DNA from 3 places in the Micromonospora sp. BQ11 genome. Region 2 is predicted to be linked to each of the others. Evidence: riboswitches for the same ligand, from Rfam matches in the RefSeq annotation. Region 2 holds a riboswitch; each other region holds the start of a gene.
What was found. A riboswitch is a leader RNA that binds a small molecule or an ion and turns the genes downstream of it on or off. The one in region 2 is predicted to bind cyclic di-AMP.
Positions count from the first base shown of each region.

Region 1: it holds a riboswitch for cyclic di-AMP, as region 2 does, so the genes downstream of both, ACTMSW_RS27500 (C39 family peptidase) here and ACTMSW_RS29950 (transglycosylase family protein) in region 2, are expected to answer to the same signal.
Region 3: it holds a riboswitch for cyclic di-AMP, as region 2 does, so the genes downstream of both, ACTMSW_RS16720 (coiled-coil domain-containing protein) here and ACTMSW_RS29950 (transglycosylase family protein) in region 2, are expected to answer to the same signal.

Region 1 is NZ_JBQHDB010000017.1:13,650-19,646, reverse strand. It holds gene ACTMSW_RS27515 (CDP-glycerol glycerophosphotransferase family protein) at 1-520, shown strand, start outside; gene ACTMSW_RS27510 (peptidoglycan-binding protein) at 694-1,629, shown strand; gene ACTMSW_RS27505 (alpha/beta fold hydrolase) at 1,681-2,424, opposite strand; gene ACTMSW_RS27500 (C39 family peptidase) at 2,535-3,383, opposite strand; cyclic di-AMP (ydaO/yuaA leader) riboswitch at 3,609-3,751, opposite strand; gene ACTMSW_RS27495 (hypothetical protein) at 4,073-4,819, opposite strand; gene ACTMSW_RS27490 (hypothetical protein) at 4,956-5,357, opposite strand; gene ACTMSW_RS27485 (acyltransferase family protein) at 5,450-5,997, opposite strand, start outside.
Region 2 is NZ_JBQHDB010000020.1:86,306-92,302, reverse strand. It holds gene ACTMSW_RS29955 (ATP-binding protein) at 1-949, opposite strand, end outside; cyclic di-AMP (ydaO/yuaA leader) riboswitch at 1,275-1,445, shown strand; gene ACTMSW_RS29950 (transglycosylase family protein) at 1,445-2,095, shown strand; gene htpG (molecular chaperone HtpG) at 2,220-4,136, shown strand; gene ACTMSW_RS29940 (S8 family serine peptidase) at 4,194-5,997, opposite strand, start outside.
Region 3 is NZ_JBQHDB010000007.1:82,215-88,211, forward strand. It holds gene ACTMSW_RS16695 (hypothetical protein) at 1-974, opposite strand, end outside; gene ACTMSW_RS16700 (heavy-metal-associated domain-containing protein) at 1,011-1,220, opposite strand; gene ACTMSW_RS16705 (metal-sensitive transcriptional regulator) at 1,316-1,618, shown strand; gene ACTMSW_RS16710 (DUF305 domain-containing protein) at 1,762-2,379, opposite strand; gene ACTMSW_RS16715 (YibE/F family protein) at 2,682-4,031, shown strand; cyclic di-AMP (ydaO/yuaA leader) riboswitch at 4,198-4,328, shown strand; gene ACTMSW_RS16720 (coiled-coil domain-containing protein) at 4,333-5,346, shown strand; gene ACTMSW_RS16725 (carbonic anhydrase) at 5,408-5,997, opposite strand, start outside.

The DNA of each region.
Region 1 (5,997 bases), on a different contig from region 2:
GCGGGCCCACCCGTACACCACGCAGAACCCGGCCTCGGCGCGGCAGCTCGGCCGGCTGACCGAGCTGCTGGCGGCGGACCGGGCACGCACCGGGCGGCCGCACGTCTTCGGCGCCGCCGCGAGCCGGGACCTCACCCTGGTCGAGTGCGTGAACCGCTCCGACGCGCTGGTCTCCGACGTCTCCGGGGTCATCTCCGACTACCTCTACTCCGGCAAGCCGTACGCGGTGACCGACATGGTGGACGGGGGCGAGGCGTTCGTGGCGGAGTTCCCCCTCGCCGGGTCGGGCTACGTGCTGCGGCGGGACATGTCCAACGTGGACGACGTCCTCGACCGGCTGCTGGACACCGATCCGCTCGCGGCGGCCCGGTGGGCCACCCGGACCCGCTACCTCGGGGACTTCCCCGTGGAGACGTACGCCGAGGGGTTCCTCGCGGCCGCGCGTCGCGAGATCGACGGCGTCGCGGCGGTGCCCACGCCGCGCGCCGGGGACACCGCGCCACTTTCCCCCACGGCCTGAGCTGGCGAAATAATCTTTCCAAGTTCACACCGTTGTAAATATTTATCTTCATCACCATACTGGCGGAACCGGCGTTCCCGGACCGGCGGACGGAGCCCGTCCGCCCCGGGCACCGGTCGACGCGGCGCGCCCCCGACGCCGCTCGCACCCCTCCACCCCAAGGAGTGCGCCATATGGCTATCACCGTCCGCCGGATGCTCACCTGGCTCGGCGCCGCGGCCCTCACCGCCGTCGCCGTGCTCGTCGGCCCGACCGCCGCACAGGCCGCCACCCCCGCCTGGCCCACGCTGAGCAGCGGCATGTCCGGCGCCAACGTCACCTCCGCCCAGTTCCTGCTGCGCCACCACGGACGGACGCTGAGCGTGGACACCTACTACGGCTCCGGGACCGTCTCGGCCGTGCAGTCCTTCCAGTCCGCCAACGGCCTCACCGCCGACGGCATCGTCGGTCCGCTGACCTGGAGCCGGCTGGTCGTCACCCTCGACGTCGGCGCGAACAACAACGCGGTCCGGGCCCTGCAGACCGCGCTCAACAAGTACGGCCACGGGCTCACCGTCGACGGGGCCTGGGGCGCCAGCACCACCACCGCGGTCAACTCCTTCAAGGCCAGCCGGGGCCTCACCGGCGGCACCACCGTCGGCGCCACCACCTGGCAGTGGCTCATCGGCGACGGGCAGGGCGGAGGCAACTACAGCCTCGTCATCGGCCGGTCCGTCCTGCCGCGCAGCGAGTACGACGACCCGCACCACGACTACCCGGCCATCGACCTGCCCACGAACACCGGCGTGACGACCTACGCGATCACCGCCGGCACCATCAGCCACGTCGGTGGCGGCTGCGGCTACGGCATCGGCATCTCCGGCGACGACGGCGCGTACTACCAGTACTGCCACCTGTCGTCCCGCTCGGTGGCGGCGGGCAGCCGGGTCAGCGCCGGCCAGGTCATCGGGTACACCGGCAACACCGGCAACAGCACCGGACCGCACCTGCACCTGGAGATCCGGGTCAACGGCGGGAACCGCTGCCCGCAGCAGATGCTGCTAGCCCTCTACGACGGCGCCTCGGTCCCGGCCCCGTCCGCCCTGCCCTCCAGCGGCTGCTCCTACTGACACCCGGGGCCGGCGGCCGGGCGGTTCCTCCCGCCCGGCCGCCGGCGCACGTCAGCGGTACGGGTCGACGAGGGCGAGAACGGCCTCCGGGTCCTCGACGTGGGCGTTGTGCCCGAGGCCGGGCAGCGTGACGACCGGGACACCGAACTCCTTGAGCTGGGCGTCGGAGACCATCGGGTCGTTCTCGCCCCGGGCCAGCACCACCGGCACGTCGGTCGCCGCCAGCAGGGCCGCCAGGTCGGGCTCTCCCACGCCGAACGCGACCGGGTCCATCGCCAGCCGCCACCGCCCGTCGAGCTGCCGCAGGCCCGCCTCGACCACGGGATGGTCGGGCGCGAGGAGCCCGGCCAGGCCGGAGACCCGCAGGTAGCGACGGGCGGCCTCGTCCCGGCTGGCGAACCAGGCCACGGGCCGCGCCGCCAGGTCACCGGCCTTCGCCAGCTCCCCGGGCGACCAGACCGCCTTGATGCCCAGCCCGACGACCGCGTCCACCGGCAGTCCGGCCGTACGCGCGGCCAGCGCCAGGCCGACCACGCCGCCGAGCGAGTGCCCCAGCACCACGAGCCGGTCGGTCGGGGCGAGACTCCCGGCGAGCCGGTCGGCCAGCCCGGCGAACGAGTACGCCGGCAGCGGCGGTGACCAGCCGTGCCCGGCGAGGTCCGGCGCCAGCCAGCGCCCCGCCCACCGGCGCTCCAGCAGCGGCGCCGACGGCAGCCACACCTCCCCCGTCGCGCCCATGCCGTGCAGCAGCAGCAGGACGGGGCGCCCGTCCCGGTCACCCGAGTCATCGACCATGCGCGCAGTCTGCCACCGGCCGGACCCGCCGGGCGAGAGCCGCGACGCGGGTACGACAACGGGCGCCGACCCCTCCTGCGGAGGTCGACGCCCGTCGCGGAGCGTGTCGGTCAGGCGGAGTAGCCGCGGGTGGCGGCCCAGTTCGCCAGGTCGATGGTGGTCATCCAGTACGCGGGGACGGCCGGATCGGCGGAGTCGGCGATCCGCACCAGACGCCCGTCGTCGGAGTAGCCCACCACCGCGATGTAGTGGCCGCCGGGGAACGAGTGCCAGCCGCCCTCGGTGTCCGTGGCGGTGCCCGCCACGTTGACCACGACGCCACGGCCGTCGGTGACGGCGGCGACCACGTCGGCCTGGAGCCGGTCCATCTGCGCCGGGGTGGCCGCGCCGCCCGGGATCATCCGGCTGCGGTACGGGTCGCCCTTGACCACGGCGTTGAGGACGCGGGTGGTGTCCTCGACCGAGTCGGTGCCGAACTGGTCGGTGCCGAGCGGGCCGGCGAGCTGGTCCTGGCTGCGGGCGATGCCGGCGGCGCTCAGGGCGTTCCGGACCGCGGCCGGACCGCAGTTGAAGAAGGTGGTCTGCGCCTGGTAGTCGTACTCCAGGATCTTGCGCTTCGGCGCCTTGGGCGGCTCCGGCCTGCGGGTCAGGTCCGGGTCCGCGGCGGCGGTGCTGGTGGCGGCGCGCGGCGACGCGGGGGCGGCGCCGGACGGGGTGGCGCTGGACGGGGCCGCGGCGGCGCGGGCCTCGCCGCGCGACGCGACGGTGGTGTCGCCGCGCAGCTCCGCCACGCCGGCCGGGGTCCGTGCGGCGGCCGGGGCGTCGTCGCCGCCGGTGATCAGGGGACCGCCGGAGGCGAGGACGAGCGCGGCGGCCGACGCGGCGGCCACCTGGTACGGGCGCTCGGCGGCCAGTCGACGGAGCTGTCGCTTGAGGTGGTGCTTCACATGTTCCTCCACGGTCTCGGGGGGCGAGCGGCACACCGGGTCCCCGCCGCGCGGGACAGCGACGGGCCCTCCGCGCGGACGACGTCGGCGCGGTGGTGGACCACTACTGGGGAGAGCGCCCGGACTACCGGGCAGCGCGGTGGGTCAGCTCGCGGCCACCGGCCGAGCGAGCACGGGTACCGCGGCGCCGTGGAGACGGCGGAACAACCAGGGGGTGGGTGCGTGCTGCACGAGTGCAACTCCTTCCGGTGCCGCCTACCGGGTTAGCTGACGGATTCGGGCGGGAAGTACGCCCTACCGCGGGCCGTGGGCCTGCGGATTCACCCCAACGTGCACTGGGTCCCCGGTTCGTGATCATCACGATTGAGCGGGTCGGCGCGGCGTCGCTCCTTGCGATCGGGTACCGCACCGGACGAGGCGACACTACTGGCCGGCCATCGGCCTGCCAACCCGCTCCCACCTGCGTAAACCTGGCCCGCGGCAGCAATTTTGCAGGCAGTTAACCACTGACGGTATTCAATGGGACGGCGATCGCAGAAACGCCCTCGGGGAGGACATCGGGACACACCTGGATGATGGTGCCCGAACCATCGGGAGCAATCGACCACGGTGCGGCGGGTGCCCCTTTCCGCAATCATGTGACCGGGCTCACGGAATTAACGGAGCAGTACCGCCCGAAAGCGGGGCGGACAGGCCGGTACTCAGCCCACCCGGGCCGGCCGCCACCGGGCGGCAGCCACCCGGCGTGGGACCGCCGCCGCCTCCCGGGCGGTCGGAACCCGACCCGGACGCAGCCGGGCCGCCGCCGCGTACGCCTCGGCGGCGAGGGCCCGCGCCGCCTCCGCGGCCACCTCGGCGTTGCGCCACGCGGCCTGTTCCCGCTCGGCGGCGGCCCGGTACGCGGCGAGCTTCCCGTCCCGTACCGCCCGGGCCAGCACCACCTCCTGCTCCACCGGGTGCCGACGCGGGTTCCAGCCGTGCCGGCGGCCGAAGACGTCACTGAGCTGGCGGGCGGACAGGTCACCGCGCCAGTGGGCGGCCATCGCGGTCTGGTGCAGCCAGCGCTCCCGGGTCGCGTACTCGGTCGGGGTGCGGGGCGTACGGGGGCTGGGCAACGCCCTGGTGCCGACGAACCGGCGGGCGGCGGTCTCCGCCTCGTCGTACGCCGCCCAGGTGCGGTCCACCTCCTCCTGCGCGGTCAGCCACGCCTGGCGGCGCCGTCGGGCGGTCTGCGCGGCCCCCGCCGCGGCCACCGCCACCTCGTCCGCGTACCGGCGCAGGTCCGCCAGGTCCTCGACGGGCGGTGCGGGCGGGTCGTCGGTGGGCCGTTCGCGCTCGGGACGGGCGACGAGCACGGTGAGCACGGTCAGGGCGAGAACGAGCAGCACCGACCAGATGACGGTGGCGCGGGGCACGTCGAGGAGGAACTCGTTCAGGACGATGGCCATGGCCGGCAACCTCACTCGGGAAGCGAAAGCGACGTCGGGTGCGCCGTGCGGGCTCACCCGGGTGCGGGGACGCCGGGGGCTCGGGACGCGCGGTGGGGAGCTTCGGGAAGGCGGTGCGGGCGTACGCCCGGACGGGTCAGGCCACCGGCGGGGCGCGGGACCCGAGGGCGGCCGGGACCCGGCCGACGGGCGCTCGCAGGACGGTGTCCGGCACGACCCGGTCGGCGGACGCGGCTGCCTCGGCGGCGACCGGCGATGCCGCCGGCCGGAGCCACGACGCGCCGTCGCCCGGCGCCCCGGCGAGCGCCGTGATGGTGGTCGAGGCGGCGCGCGCGTCCGGCGCGACGTCGACCGTCGGGCCGGGCAGCGCGCCCGAGGCGGCGGGGGCGACGGCCGAGGCGGCCATGACAGGTGCCGTCGCGAGGGCGGGCGCGGCGACGCCCAGGGTGAGGCCGCCGGTCAGGGCGAGGCCGGCCACCAGCCGAGACGCCCAGCGCGTCACCCACCACAACGGACAGGTGAGCGCGACCGGAAGCACGACGTCACGCTACCCCCGACCCCGTCGGTCCGCACTGCCGGCGGGCGTGTCGACGCCCATCCTTCACCCGCGATCCACCAGGGTGGACACCGCTAGAGGCGGTCGCCGTGATGCGCGTACACCCGGGGCGTCTCCTCGTCCCCGGCCCGGGCCGACGGGACGGACCGCGCCGGCGTCGGCGCCGCCGACGGACCCGGCACGGCACCGTCCTCCCGGTCCCCCGCGGGCGCGGGCGCCGCGCGGCGGCGCGGCCCGAGCAGGCGCGTCATCGGCGTCTCCACGAAGCGGTGCAGCAGCCCGGCGAGGACCAGGTTGACCAGTCCGAAGCCCACCACCACCGCCGGGCCCCACCACCCGGTCAGGCCGACACCATGGTGACCGGTGAGGCGCAGCACGGTGACCATGACGAAGACGTGCACCAGGTAGAAGGCGAACGACACCTCACCGAGCCACACCATGGGCCGGCTGCGCCACGGCGTCCGCCGACCGCGGACGTCCGCGTCCGCGGCGGCGGTGATGACCAGGATGTACGCGACCGACAGCAGTCCCGCCCACAGCTCGGCGCGGATCCACTCCCCCGCGACGAACCAGGTGGCCACGAAGACGACGGTGGCCACGCCCAGCCCCGGCCCCCGCCACC
Region 2 (5,997 bases):
TGCGGACCGCGACCGCCACCTGCTGCGCGAGCAGGTGGAAGAAGGACCGGTACGCCTCGTCCAGTCCCCGGCTCGGGCTGACCCCGACGAGCAGCACCCCCAGCGGTTGGTCCGCCTCGGCGGACGGCAGGGGAAGAGCCAGCGCCGAAGCGACCGGGTCCTCCCACGGGCCGCCGGTCAGGGCGAGTCGGTCGCCGACACCGGTGACCTCGGTGACCGTGCCCGCCGCGCCTTCCCCCAGGCCCCAGTCCCGCCCGTCGCCAGCCGGCACGCTCTCCGGAAGCGCCGCGGCCACCAGGTCACCGCCGACGCACGCCGCCCGCCGGAGCAGGCTGCCGTCGCGCAGGTAGATCGCGGCGAACGGGACGTCCAGCGGGTACCCGCCGATGGCCCGGGCCAGCCGGTGGCAGGTGCCGGCCACGTCCACGGTGCGCCCGTCCCCGCCGACCGTCAGGTCCCGCAGCAGCCGCAGCCGGCGCTCGCCGACCACCTGCTCGGTCACCTCGCTGCACACGGTGAGCACCCCGACCGTACGGCCATCGTCGTCGCGGGCCGGCGCGTGCGAGACGCTGAAGTACGCCTCCTCGCGGTAGCCGGAGCGGTCGAGCAGCAGCTGGAGGGCCGGCACCCAGCTGGCCACCCCGGTCGCCATCGCGTCGTGGATGAGCGGGGCCAGCACGTCCCAACCCTCGGCCAGGGTGACCCGCACGTCGTCGCCGAGCGCGCCGGGGTGCTTGTCCCCGATCAGTGCCGAGTAGGCGTCGTTGTAGAGCTGGGTGAACTCCGGCCCCCACAGCAGCAGCATGGGGTAGCGGGACGACAGCACCATCCGCACGGCGGCGCGCAGGCTCTGCGGCCAGCCCTCGACCGCGCCGAGGGGCGTCAGGGACCAGTCGAGCCGGGCCATCAGCCGCCCGGTGTCCCCACCACCGACGAAGAGGTCACCCACCCGTTGCGTCACCCTCGACCGAGTCCCATCGCAGCCCCGTTCCGGGGCCGACCACCCCTTGCTGGCGTTAGCTGCCCCATCCTGGCACCTGCGGACGCTCGCGCATCCGTCGCCACCCCGGAGGTGATCTGTACCCCCGGGCATCCGCATCCACACCTGTGGCCCCGCCACAGGTGGCGGCCAAGGGGGGCGGGCGATCACAGGTACGGGTGGGGCGCAAGTTGGCGGCTCGTGCTCCCGTGCGTGGCGGTGAGGAAGTTCACGAGAAGTGGGCAATCGGCGCGAAGCGCTCCTAACGTCGAGCGGGTTCGCGACGCGAACTCCACGGTCGGTAACGCCTAATCCTGCCGCCGGCCGTCGGTACCCGTCACCAGGCATGGAGCGGGGGACCCACACGTTCCTCGGTGCACGTCACCTCGGGGTGAAGCCGCCTCGGCGGCCGGGCTCCTCGGCCCGAACCCGACAGCTGACCTCGCAGGCGTGGAGGACACATCGATGACATCTGACTACCAGCCCCGGCACCGTCGCACCGCCCGTCGTACCGCTCTCGGCACGCTCGCCGTCGGCGCCGTGACCGGCGCGGTGGCGATCTTCGGCCCGGCCGCACCGGCGCAGGCCGCGAGCGTCAACTGGGACGCGATCGCCGAGTGCGAGTCCAGCGGCAACTGGAGCATCAACACCGGCAACGGCTACTACGGCGGCCTCCAGTTCGCCCAGGGCACCTGGGAGGGCTACGGCGGCCTGAAGTACGCCAAGCGGGCCGACCTGGCCAGCCGCGGCGAGCAGATCGCGGTCGCCGAGCGGGTGCTCGACGGCCAGGGCATCGGCGCGTGGCCGACCTGCGGCAAGCGGGGCGGCTCCACCAAGGCGTACACGCCGAAGAAGGCCGAGCGGTCCTCGGAGTCGGGCACGACGAAGCGCGACTCCGGCACGACGAAGCGCGACTCGGGCAACGACCGCTCGACGCGGAACACCACACCGTCGAGCAGCGGCGAGAGCCACGTGGTCGAGCCGGGCGACACCCTCGCCAAGATCGCCACCTCGCACGACGTCGACGGCGGCTGGCGGGCGCTGTACGAGCGCAACGAGCGCGTCGTCGGCGACGACCCCGGGCTGATCTTCCCGGGTCAGCGGCTCAGCCTCTGACGCGTACCCTCCTCGACGACGCCCGGCCGGCACCACCGGCCGGGCGTCGTCGCATCGCCGTCCGCGACGGCTCGTATCCTTTCCGCGAACCTTCTCGTGGTCGTCGAGCATGAAAGGACACGGTGTGAGCAACCGGGCCGAGACGTTGGAGTTCCAGGCCGAGGCACGTCAGCTGCTCCAGCTGATGGTCCACTCGATCTACTCGAACAAGGACGTCTTCCTGCGCGAGCTGATCTCGAACGCCTCCGACGCCTTGGACAAGGTGCGGCTGGCGTCCCTGGTGGACAAGGACCTCGACGTCGACACCACCGACCTGCACATCGCCATCGAGGTGGACCGGGACGCGCGGACCCTCACCGTCCGGGACAACGGCATCGGGATGTCGCGGGACGAGGTGGTCCAGGTGATCGGCACGATCGCCAAGTCGGGCACCGCGGAGCTGCTGCGGACGCTGCGCGAGTCCTCCGACGCGGGTACGTCGCAGGAGCTGATCGGTCAGTTCGGAGTCGGGTTCTACGCGGCGTTCATGGTGGCCGACCGGGTCGAGCTGGTCACCCGGCGGGCGGGGGAGAGCGGCGGTACCCGCTGGGAGTCGACCGGCGAGGGCACCTACACCGTCGAGGGCATCGAGGACGCGCCGCAGGGCACCTCGGTCACCCTGCACCTGAAACCGGTCGACACCGAGGACAACCTGCACGACTACACCGCCGAGTGGACCCTGCGGGAGATCGTCAAGCGGTACTCCGACTTCATCGCCTGGCCGATCCGGATGAGCGTGGAGCGCCCCGGCGCCGACGGCGACGCCCCGACCGTCGAGGTGCAGACCCTCAACTCGATGAAGGCGCTCTGGGCCCGGCCCCGCGACGAGGTCGACGAGGCCGAGTACCACGAGTTCTACCGGCACGTCAGCCACGACTGGGCCGACCCCCTCGAGGTCGTGCACATGCGGGGCGAGGGCACCTTCGAGTACGAGGCGCTGCTCTTCCTGCCGTCCCACGCGCCGCTGGACCTGTTCTCCCCGCAGGGCCGCCGAGGGGTGCAGCTCTACGTCAAGCGCGTCTTCATCATGGACGACTGCGAAGCGCTGATGCCGAACTACCTGCGCTTCGTCAAGGGCGTGGTCGACGCGCACGACCTGTCGCTGAACATCTCCCGGGAGATCCTCCAGCAGGACCGGCAGATCCAGGTCGTCCGCCGTCGGCTGGTGAAGAAGGTGCTCGCCACCGTCCGCGACCTGAAGACGAAGCAGCCGGAGAAGTACCGGACCTTCTGGACCGAGTTCGGCCCCGCCGTCAAGGAGGGCCTGATCGACGACACGGAGAACCGGGACGTCCTCCTGGAGATCCTGTCGGTCGCCTCGACCCACGACCCGGCCGAGCCCACCGACCTCGCCGGGTACGTCGGCCGGATGAAGGACGGCCAGACGGACATCTACTACGCCACCGGCGAGTCCCGGACGACCATCGAGAACTCGCCGCACATGGAGGCGTTCCGGGCCAAGGGCTACGAGGTGCTGCTGCTCACCGACCCGGTCGACGAGGTGTGGGTCGAGCGGGTCGGCCAGTACGACGGGAAGACGCTGCGGTCGATCGCCAAGGGTCAGGTGGACCTCGACACCGAGGAGGAGAAGGCCGAGGCGGAGGCCGAGCGGGAGCGGCAGCGCACCGAGTACGCCGACCTGCTCACCTGGATGGGCGGGGTCCTCGCCGACGCGGTCAAGGAGGTCCGGCTGTCGTCGCGGCTGACCACCTCCCCGGCCTGCGTCGTCGGCGACGCCCACGACATCACCCCGACGCTGGAGAAGATGTACCGGGCGATGGGGCACGAGGTGCCGTCGGTCAAGCGGATCCTCGAACTCAACCCGGGGCACCCGCTCGTCACCGGCCTGCGCAAGGCCCGCGAGCAGGGCGGCACCGAGGAGTCGCTGAAGGAGACCGCGGAGCTGCTGTACGGCATCGCGCTGCTCGCCGAGGGCGGGGAACTGGCCGACCCGTCCCGGTTCACCCGGATCCTCGCCGACCGGCTCGCCCGTACCCTCTAGACCCGCGCAGGGGGAGGCCGCCGCCCGGCGACCTCCCCCTGCCCGCCGGTCCGATGCCTACCAGAGCACGCCCGGCGCGGGGATCTCGGTCCCGGCGGCGAAGAAGTCGTGCCACTTCACTCCGCTGCCCAGGAACGACGAGCCGGTGGACCGGGCCACGAACGCGTCGGCCGCCGGGCCGCGCGTGAACACCACCAGGTCGTCGCGGCCGTCGCCGGTGACGTCCCCGGCGCCCGGAACCTCGCCGCCGTACGCGAACGAGTCGTGCCATTTCACCGCCGTGCCGACGAACGACGAGCCGGTGGAGAGGGCGACGTACACGTCTCCGGTGCCACCCCGGGTGAAGGTGGCGATGTCGTCGCGGTTGTCGCCGTTGAAGTCGCCGACGGTCGGGATCTCCGAACCCACGGCGAAGAAGTCGTGCCACTTCACCGCCGTGCCGACGAACGACGTGCCGGTGGAGAGGGCGACGTACACGTCGGCGGTGCCGCTGCGGGTGAAGGTGGCGATGTCGTCGCGGTTGTCGCCGTTGAAGTCGCCGACCAGGGGGATCTCCCAGCCGACGGCGAAGAGGTCGTGCCACTTGACGGCGGTCCCCACGAAGGACGAGCCGGTGGAGCGGGCGACGTAGACGTCGGCGGCCGCACCGCGGGTGAACGTGGCGATGTCGTCGCGGTTGTCGCCGTTGAAGTCGCCGACCACGGGGATCTCCCAGCCGAAGGCGAAGGCGTCGTGCCACTTCACCGCCGTGCCGACGAAGGACGAGCCGGTGGAGAGGGCGACGTACACGTCGCCGGCGCCGCCCCGGGTGAAGGTGGCGATGTCGTCGCGGTTGTCACCGTTGAAGTCGCCGACGAGCGGAACCTCGTTGCCGAACGCGAAGGCGTCGTGCCACTTGACCGCCGTGCCCGCGAAGGACGAGCCGGTGGACAGCGCGACGTACACGTCCCCGCTGCCGCCCCGGGTGAAGGTGGCGACGTCCACGCGCCCGTCGCCGTTGAAGTCACCTTGGCCGCTGCCGAAACCGTCGTTGCCCGAGAACAGCATCCGGTTCGGCGTCTCCGGCCGGGCGTCGGTGATGACGCCGGTCGTCGCCTGGTTGACGATCGTGGCGGCCACCTGCGCGGGCGTGCTCGACGGGCTGCGCTGGAGGATCGTGGCGGCCGTGCCCGCCACGTGCGGGGACGCCATCGAGGTGCCGGAGAACACCGCCGTGGCCGTGTCGCTGGCGATGCCCGCGGACGTGATGCCCGCCCCGGGGGCGAACAGGTCCACGCAGCGGCCGAAGTTGGAGGTGCCGGAGCGGGCGTCGGCCGAGGTCGCGTTCGCCACCGTGACGGCGGCCGGTACGCGGGCCGGCGAGAAGCCGCAGGCGTCGGCGTTGTCGTTGCCGGCCGCCACGACGACGGGGATGCCGGCGGCGACCGCCCGGTTCACCGCCGCGTCCGCCGCGGTGTTGCCCCCGCCACCGAGGCTCGCGTTGATGACCGCCGGTCGTGCGCCGTTGGCGATCACCCAGTCGACGCCGGACACGAACCAGGACCACTGGCCGCTGTTGGCGCAGTTCAACACCCGGACGGCGTGCACCCGGACGGCCTTGGCCACCCCGTGGGCGGTGCCGCCGACCGTGCCGGCGACGTGGGTGCCGTGCCCGTGGCAGTCGTTGCCGTTCCGGCCGTCGCCGACGAAGTCCGCGTCCCGGCTGGCCCGTCCGGCGAAGTCGGTGTGCGTGGACCGGATGCCGCTGTCCAGGACGTACGCGTGCACACCGGCGCCGGTGGTCGGGTAGGTGTAGGCACCGTTGAGCGGCAGCCGTGGCTGGTCGGCGCGGTCGAGTCCCCACGAGGTCGGGTTCGGCTGG
Region 3 (5,997 bases), on a different contig from region 2:
TGGCCGGGGGTGCCGTGGTCGGCGCCCGGGCTCGGAGTGGGCGGCGCCGGCACGGCCGGGGTGCTCGTGGCCGCCGGGGCGCTCGTCGCCGACGGGGTGCCCGCGGTGACGGTGAACTCGGCGGTGCGCACCCGACCCCCGTGCTGGAAGTCCAGGTAGAGCCGGTACGTGCCGGCCGACGGCACCTCGGCGAAGAAGGTCACCTCCGGGCCGGGCCGGGTCCGCCCGTCACCGGGCGTCCCGTCCGGGTGCACGTGCAGGTACGCCAGGTCACCCCGCCGCAACGCCACCAGGTGCCCGTACGCACCGAGGTAGGGCTCCAGGTCGGTGACCGGCGCGCCGTTCCGGCTCACCGCGAGGGTCAGCTCGGAGGTGCGGCCGGGCTGGAGCGCGCCGCTCAGGGTGACGGTGTAGCCGTCGACCGTGGTGCTGGTGGCCGGGGCGGGCAGTGGCCGCTCGACCAGCGCCCCGGGGACGGTCACGTCGGCGCCCAGGGTCAACGCCTCCCCGCCGGTCGGGGTGAAGTCGGCGAACGCCCGCCACACCCCCGGCCCGGCCAGGGGGGAGTCGACGCGCCAGGTGCCGTCGGGAGCCATCTCGGGGTGCACGTGGCGGAAGCCGGACAGGTCCCGGCGGGCCACGATCAGGTGCATGCGCTTGTCGTGCGCGACGTCGTACGCGGTCACCGGCCGCCCGTCGGGGCCGGTGACCCGGAAGGCGAACTCCCCGCTCGGGGCGCCCACCGGCTCGAAGGTGTAGCCGCGGTCGGAGACGAGCAACCCGCCCGGCAGGTGAGCGTCGTCCGCCGCACCGCCGCTGTCGCCGTGGCTGTCGTCGCCATGACCGCTGTCGCCGTCGTGGTCGGCTTCGGCGGCGGGGGCGACGGGGCCGGCGACCTGACCGACCCCGTACGCCGTGCCGAACACCGCCGCGAGACCGAGAGCGAAGCCGCTCAGCTTGATCGCCGTGTTCATCGTGCTACCTCGGTTTCTCCGGGTCGGATGGACCCGTCACGCACCGGCGAGGTCGTACCCGGCCTCGTCGACGGCGGCGCGCACGGTGTCGGTGTCCAACGGGGCTTCACTCGTGACGGTGACCTGGCCGGTGGCCAGTTCGACCTGGACGTCGGTGACGCCGGGGATGGCGCCCACCTCGCTGCTGACCGCGTTGACACAGTGCCCGCAGGTCATGCCCGTGACCTGGTACGTGCTGGTGACCATCGGAAGTCTCCTCTCGCCGCTGCCCATCATACCCCTCAGGGGTATCAACACCGAGAACGTACCATACCCCCGAGGGGTACGGTAGACTCGTCGCCATGACCACACCGACGCCCGCCCCGGTCCGGGGCTACACCGCGACGAAGGACCAGCTGCTCGCACGGCTGCGCCGGGTGGAGGGTCAGGTCCGCGGGATCGAGAAGATGGTGGACGAGGACCGCTACTGCATCGACGTCCTCACCCAGATCTCGGCGATCCAGGCCGCCCTCGACAAGGTCGCCCTCGGCCTGCTCGACGGGCACGCCCGGCACTGCATGCACGAGGGCGCAGCGGAGGGCCGGGCCGACGAGATGGCCACCGAGATGATGGCCGCCGTCGGCCGCCTCATGAAGCGCGGCTGACCCTCCCCGCTCCCCGCTCCCCGCTCGCAACTTCGCGGAAAGTGTGGCCATCCGACGCGGGATGGACGCACTTTCCCCGAAGCTGCACGGCCCCGAGGGCGGCGGCCGGCGAGGGCTGGTGCCGCCCGGCGGGCCGGTTCCGCTCAGAGCCGGTCGAGGATCTTGCGCATCGTGGCGATCTCCGCCTGCTGGGACGTGATGATCTGCTGCGCGAGGTCCTTGGCGCGCGCGTCGGCGCCCTCGGACAGCTCGGTCTGGGCCATCGTCACCGCCCCATCGTGGTGGGCGATCATCATGGTCAGGAACTGTCGGTCGAACTCGCGGCCGGATGCGGCCGCCAGCCCCGACATGTCAGCCTCGGACATCATCCCGGGCATGCCGTGGCCCATGTGCGGCATCTCGGCCCCGGGCGACGGCACCGGCCGACCCCACTCGGCCAGCCAGCCGCTCATGGTGGCGATCTCCGGCCCCTGCGCACCTTTGATCTGCCCGGCGAGCCGCTTGACCTCCGGGTCGCCGGCCCGGGCGGTGGCCAGGTCGGCCATCTCCACGGCCTGCCGGTGGTGCGGAATCATCATCTGGGCGAACATGACGTCCGCGTCGTCGACGGTCGCCGCGCTCGCGCCCGACGAGGGGGCGGCGGGCATGCCGTGGTTCCCGCCGGACGAGTGGTCAGCGCCGCCGCAGGCGGTCAGCACGACGGCGGCGGTGACGGTGACGCCGGCCAGGACGGCACGGCGCGCGATGGTACGAGGGTTCACGGTTGCACCTTTCGGGAGCCGCCAGGTCCACCGCCCGGCCGTCACGGTTGCCGTCGTCCGCACACGCCCACGCTAGCGTGCCGACCGGCCGACGGGGGCCGGTGTTAAGCGGGGGCCCTTCCTCTACCGCAGGCGTTAACGGGGGGCCCTTCCTTACGTGCGACGGCCGACACCGGGCCTTGCGACCGGTGTCGGGAGGTGGCGGTGGCTACCATTCGGCCGATGGCTCTCCGGCTCACGGAACTCTGAACCGACCGGCTCGCCGGCACGTACCCGTCTGAGGATTCGTTGGGAGACACGCAATGGGCGCCGACCACACCCGTCCCGCTCCGTCCACCCCACCCGGGGTGCGGCGGATCCTCGTCGCGACGGTGGTCCCCCTCTTCGTCGCCACCCTGGTCGCCGCCCTGGTGCTCTGGCCCCGCAACGCCCCCGAGACGGACCAGGGCACCGAGCCACCCCGCTACCACGGCACCGTGACGAGAGTCGTCAGCGAAGCCTGCCCGCCGCGACCCGACACCCCGGAGGGGTCGCCGGGCGCCGCGGACGGACCGTGCGGCCGGGTGACCGTGCGCGTCGACGAGGGGCCGGACGCCGGGCAGCAGGTCGAGACGCCGATCCCGGCCGGGCCGGGCGCACCGACCGTCGAGGCGGGCGACGAGATCATCCTGGTGGAGCTGATCGACCCGGCCGACCCGACGGCCAGCGCCTACAACATCGCGGAGCATCAGCGCGGCGCACCGTTGGTCTGGCTCGTGGCCCTCTTCGCCGCCGCCATCGTCGCGTTCGGGCGGTGGCGCGGGCTGGCCGCGCTCGCCGGCCTCGCGGCGAGCTTCGCCATCCTGCTCACCTTCGTGCTGCCCGGGATCAGCGCCGGGCAGTCGCCGCTGCTGGTCGCGGTCGTCGGCGCCGCGTTGATCATGTTCGTGGTGCTCTATCTGACCCACGGGGTGACCGCGCAGACGTCCGTGGCGGTGCTCGGGACACTCGGCAGCCTGGTGCTGACCGGCGTTCTCGGCACCCTCGCCACCGCGGCCGCCCACCTGACCGGGTACGGCAGCGAGGACGCCACGACGCTGTCGATGTACCAGGCCGACGTCGACCTGCACGGGCTGCTGCTGGCCGGCATCATCATCGGCTCGCTCGGCGTGCTCGACGACGTCACGGTCACCCAGGCCGCCACCGTCACCGAATTGGCGCACGCCAACCCCGGGCTGAGCCGGTTGCAGCTCTACCGGGCGGCGACCCGGGTCGGCCGCGCACACATCGCCTCCACGGTGAACACGATCGTGCTGGCGTACGCGGGCGCCTCCCTGCCCGTGCTGCTCCTGCTCACCGCCGACTCGCGGGCGGTGACCCAGATCCTCACCAGCGAGTTCCTGGCCCAGGAGATCGTCCGGAGCGCGGTCGCCACCCTGGGCCTGATCGCCGCGGTGCCGCTCACCACCGCGCTGGCGGCCGTGGTCACCACGGCCGGCCGACGGGGCGGTACGGCCACCGCCGGCGACGCACCCGCCGAACCGCCGATCCCCCGCGCGGCGGTACGGGCGGAGGCGCTGGAGGCGCTCAGCGCCCCCCGCGCGACGGACACCGCGCCCGCCACCCCCGGCAGGTGGCCCGACCGAGGAAGGAGCACGGACACCGCATGGTGAAACTGCGTAGCGTGATCACGCGGACCCACCCGCCTGATAGTCGCGTCACTGGTCATCGGCTTTGGCTTCGAAATAGCTCGTTTAGTCGGCTTCCGGACGTAGATCCCCAGGACGACTGTCGGGTAACCTCGCTGCCGGTCACCGCCGAAGGCGCGCAGCGGCGCCTGCGGTGCCGCCGCCCAATCGCCGCGAGGCGAACCGGGGACCCAGGTACCTGGGGTGAATCCGCGCACGCGGTAGGGGCCACTTCCGTCCCGAACCCGTCAGCTAACCCGGTCGGCGGTCGACGGAAGGGAACATTGTGACGGCACCCCTACGCCGCTGGTCGACACCTGTGGTGGCCGTGCTCGCCGCGCTGGCCGTGTTCGCCGGGCCCCTCCCGGCGTCCGCCGCACCGACACCCCCGAAGCCCTCGGGCCACGACGCCCAGCCGACGTTGCTCAACGACGTCATCGAGACGAAGAACCGTGAGTTCGTGAAGGCCCAGGCGGCCCTGAGGAAGTCGGAGAAGCGCCAGCTGGAGCTGCAGCAGGAGTTCAAGCGGGTCCAGCGCGAGCTGGACGCGCTCGCGCCGCAGGTCAACGAGATCGCCGCCCAGTCGTACCGGACCGGGCGGATCGGCGCCGTGTCCATGCTGCTGGGGGCCCAGACCCCCGACTCCTTCGTGCAGCGCGCGGGCGCCCTGGACGAGCTGAACATGGTCAACGCCAAGCAGCTCGCCGAGGTCAACGCGGTCAAGGCCCGGGTGGAACAGGCGAAGCTGGCGCTCGACACCGAAGTCCGGGCGCAGCAGCGCCTGACCAACGACCTCAACCGGGACCGGGTCGCGGCCGAGAAGGCCCTCGACCTGGTCGGCGGCAACGGCCTGACCGGCGGCCTGGTCAACGCCACCTCACCCGTCGCGAAGATCGCACCGGGCCGGACGGGGGACGGCGACTGGCGGCCCGAGTCGTGCAGCGAGAACGACCCCACCACCTCCGGCTGCGTCACTCCCCGGACGCTGCACATGTACAAGGAGGTCAAGCGGGCCGGCTTCACCCGGTTCGTCGGCTGCCACCGGTCGGGTGGGCCGTACGAGCATCCCAAGGGCCGCGCCTGCGACTGGTCGCTCCAGAACAGCGGCTTCAGCCCCTGGCACAACACCGACACCCGGAAGTACGGCAACAACCTGACCGCCTTCCTGGTCCGCAACGCCGACCGGCTCGGCATCTACTACGTGATCTGGAACCGGCAGATCTGGTTCCCGGCGACCGGCTGGAAGTCGTACAGCGGTCCCTCGAACCACACCGACCACGTCCACGTGTCGCTGCTCTGACGACCACCGGACAGCACGAGAGGGCCGCCCCCGGTCGGGGGCGCCCCTCTCGTCGTAGCGGTCAGGCGGCGGTCGCGGCGGCCGGCACGTCGACCGACGCGGCCGGTGGGCCGTCCGCCGACATTTCAGCCACCGTGCGGACCTCGCCGGCGGTGAGCCGGTACGACATGCCGACCACCGCGCAGCGGCCGGCGTCGACCTCGGCGGCGAGCGCGTCGGAGCTGGCCAGCATCGCCTCGACGGTCTGCGCGATGTGGATGTCGATGATCCCGTCGAGGTCGGACACGCCCACGGCCTCCGCCCGCCGGAGGCTCGGCACGACGCCGTCCACCACGGCACGCAGGTGCCCGGCGGGTGGGGTGCCGGTCGACACCGCCGTACGCGCCGCCTGCACCGCACCGCAGGAGTCGTGCCCCAGCACCACCACCAGCGGCGTACGCAGGACGGCCACCGCGTACTCGACGCTGCCCAGCACCTCGGCTCCGAGGGTGTGCCCGGCGGTGCGTACCACGAAGAGGTCGCCGAGGCCCCGGTCGAAGATGATCTCGGCGGCGAGCCGCGAGTCGGAGCAGCCGACGACCACCGCGAACGGGTGCTGCCCGTCGGCGACCGCCGCGCGGTGACCGGCGTCCTGGTTCGGATGGCGGGGCG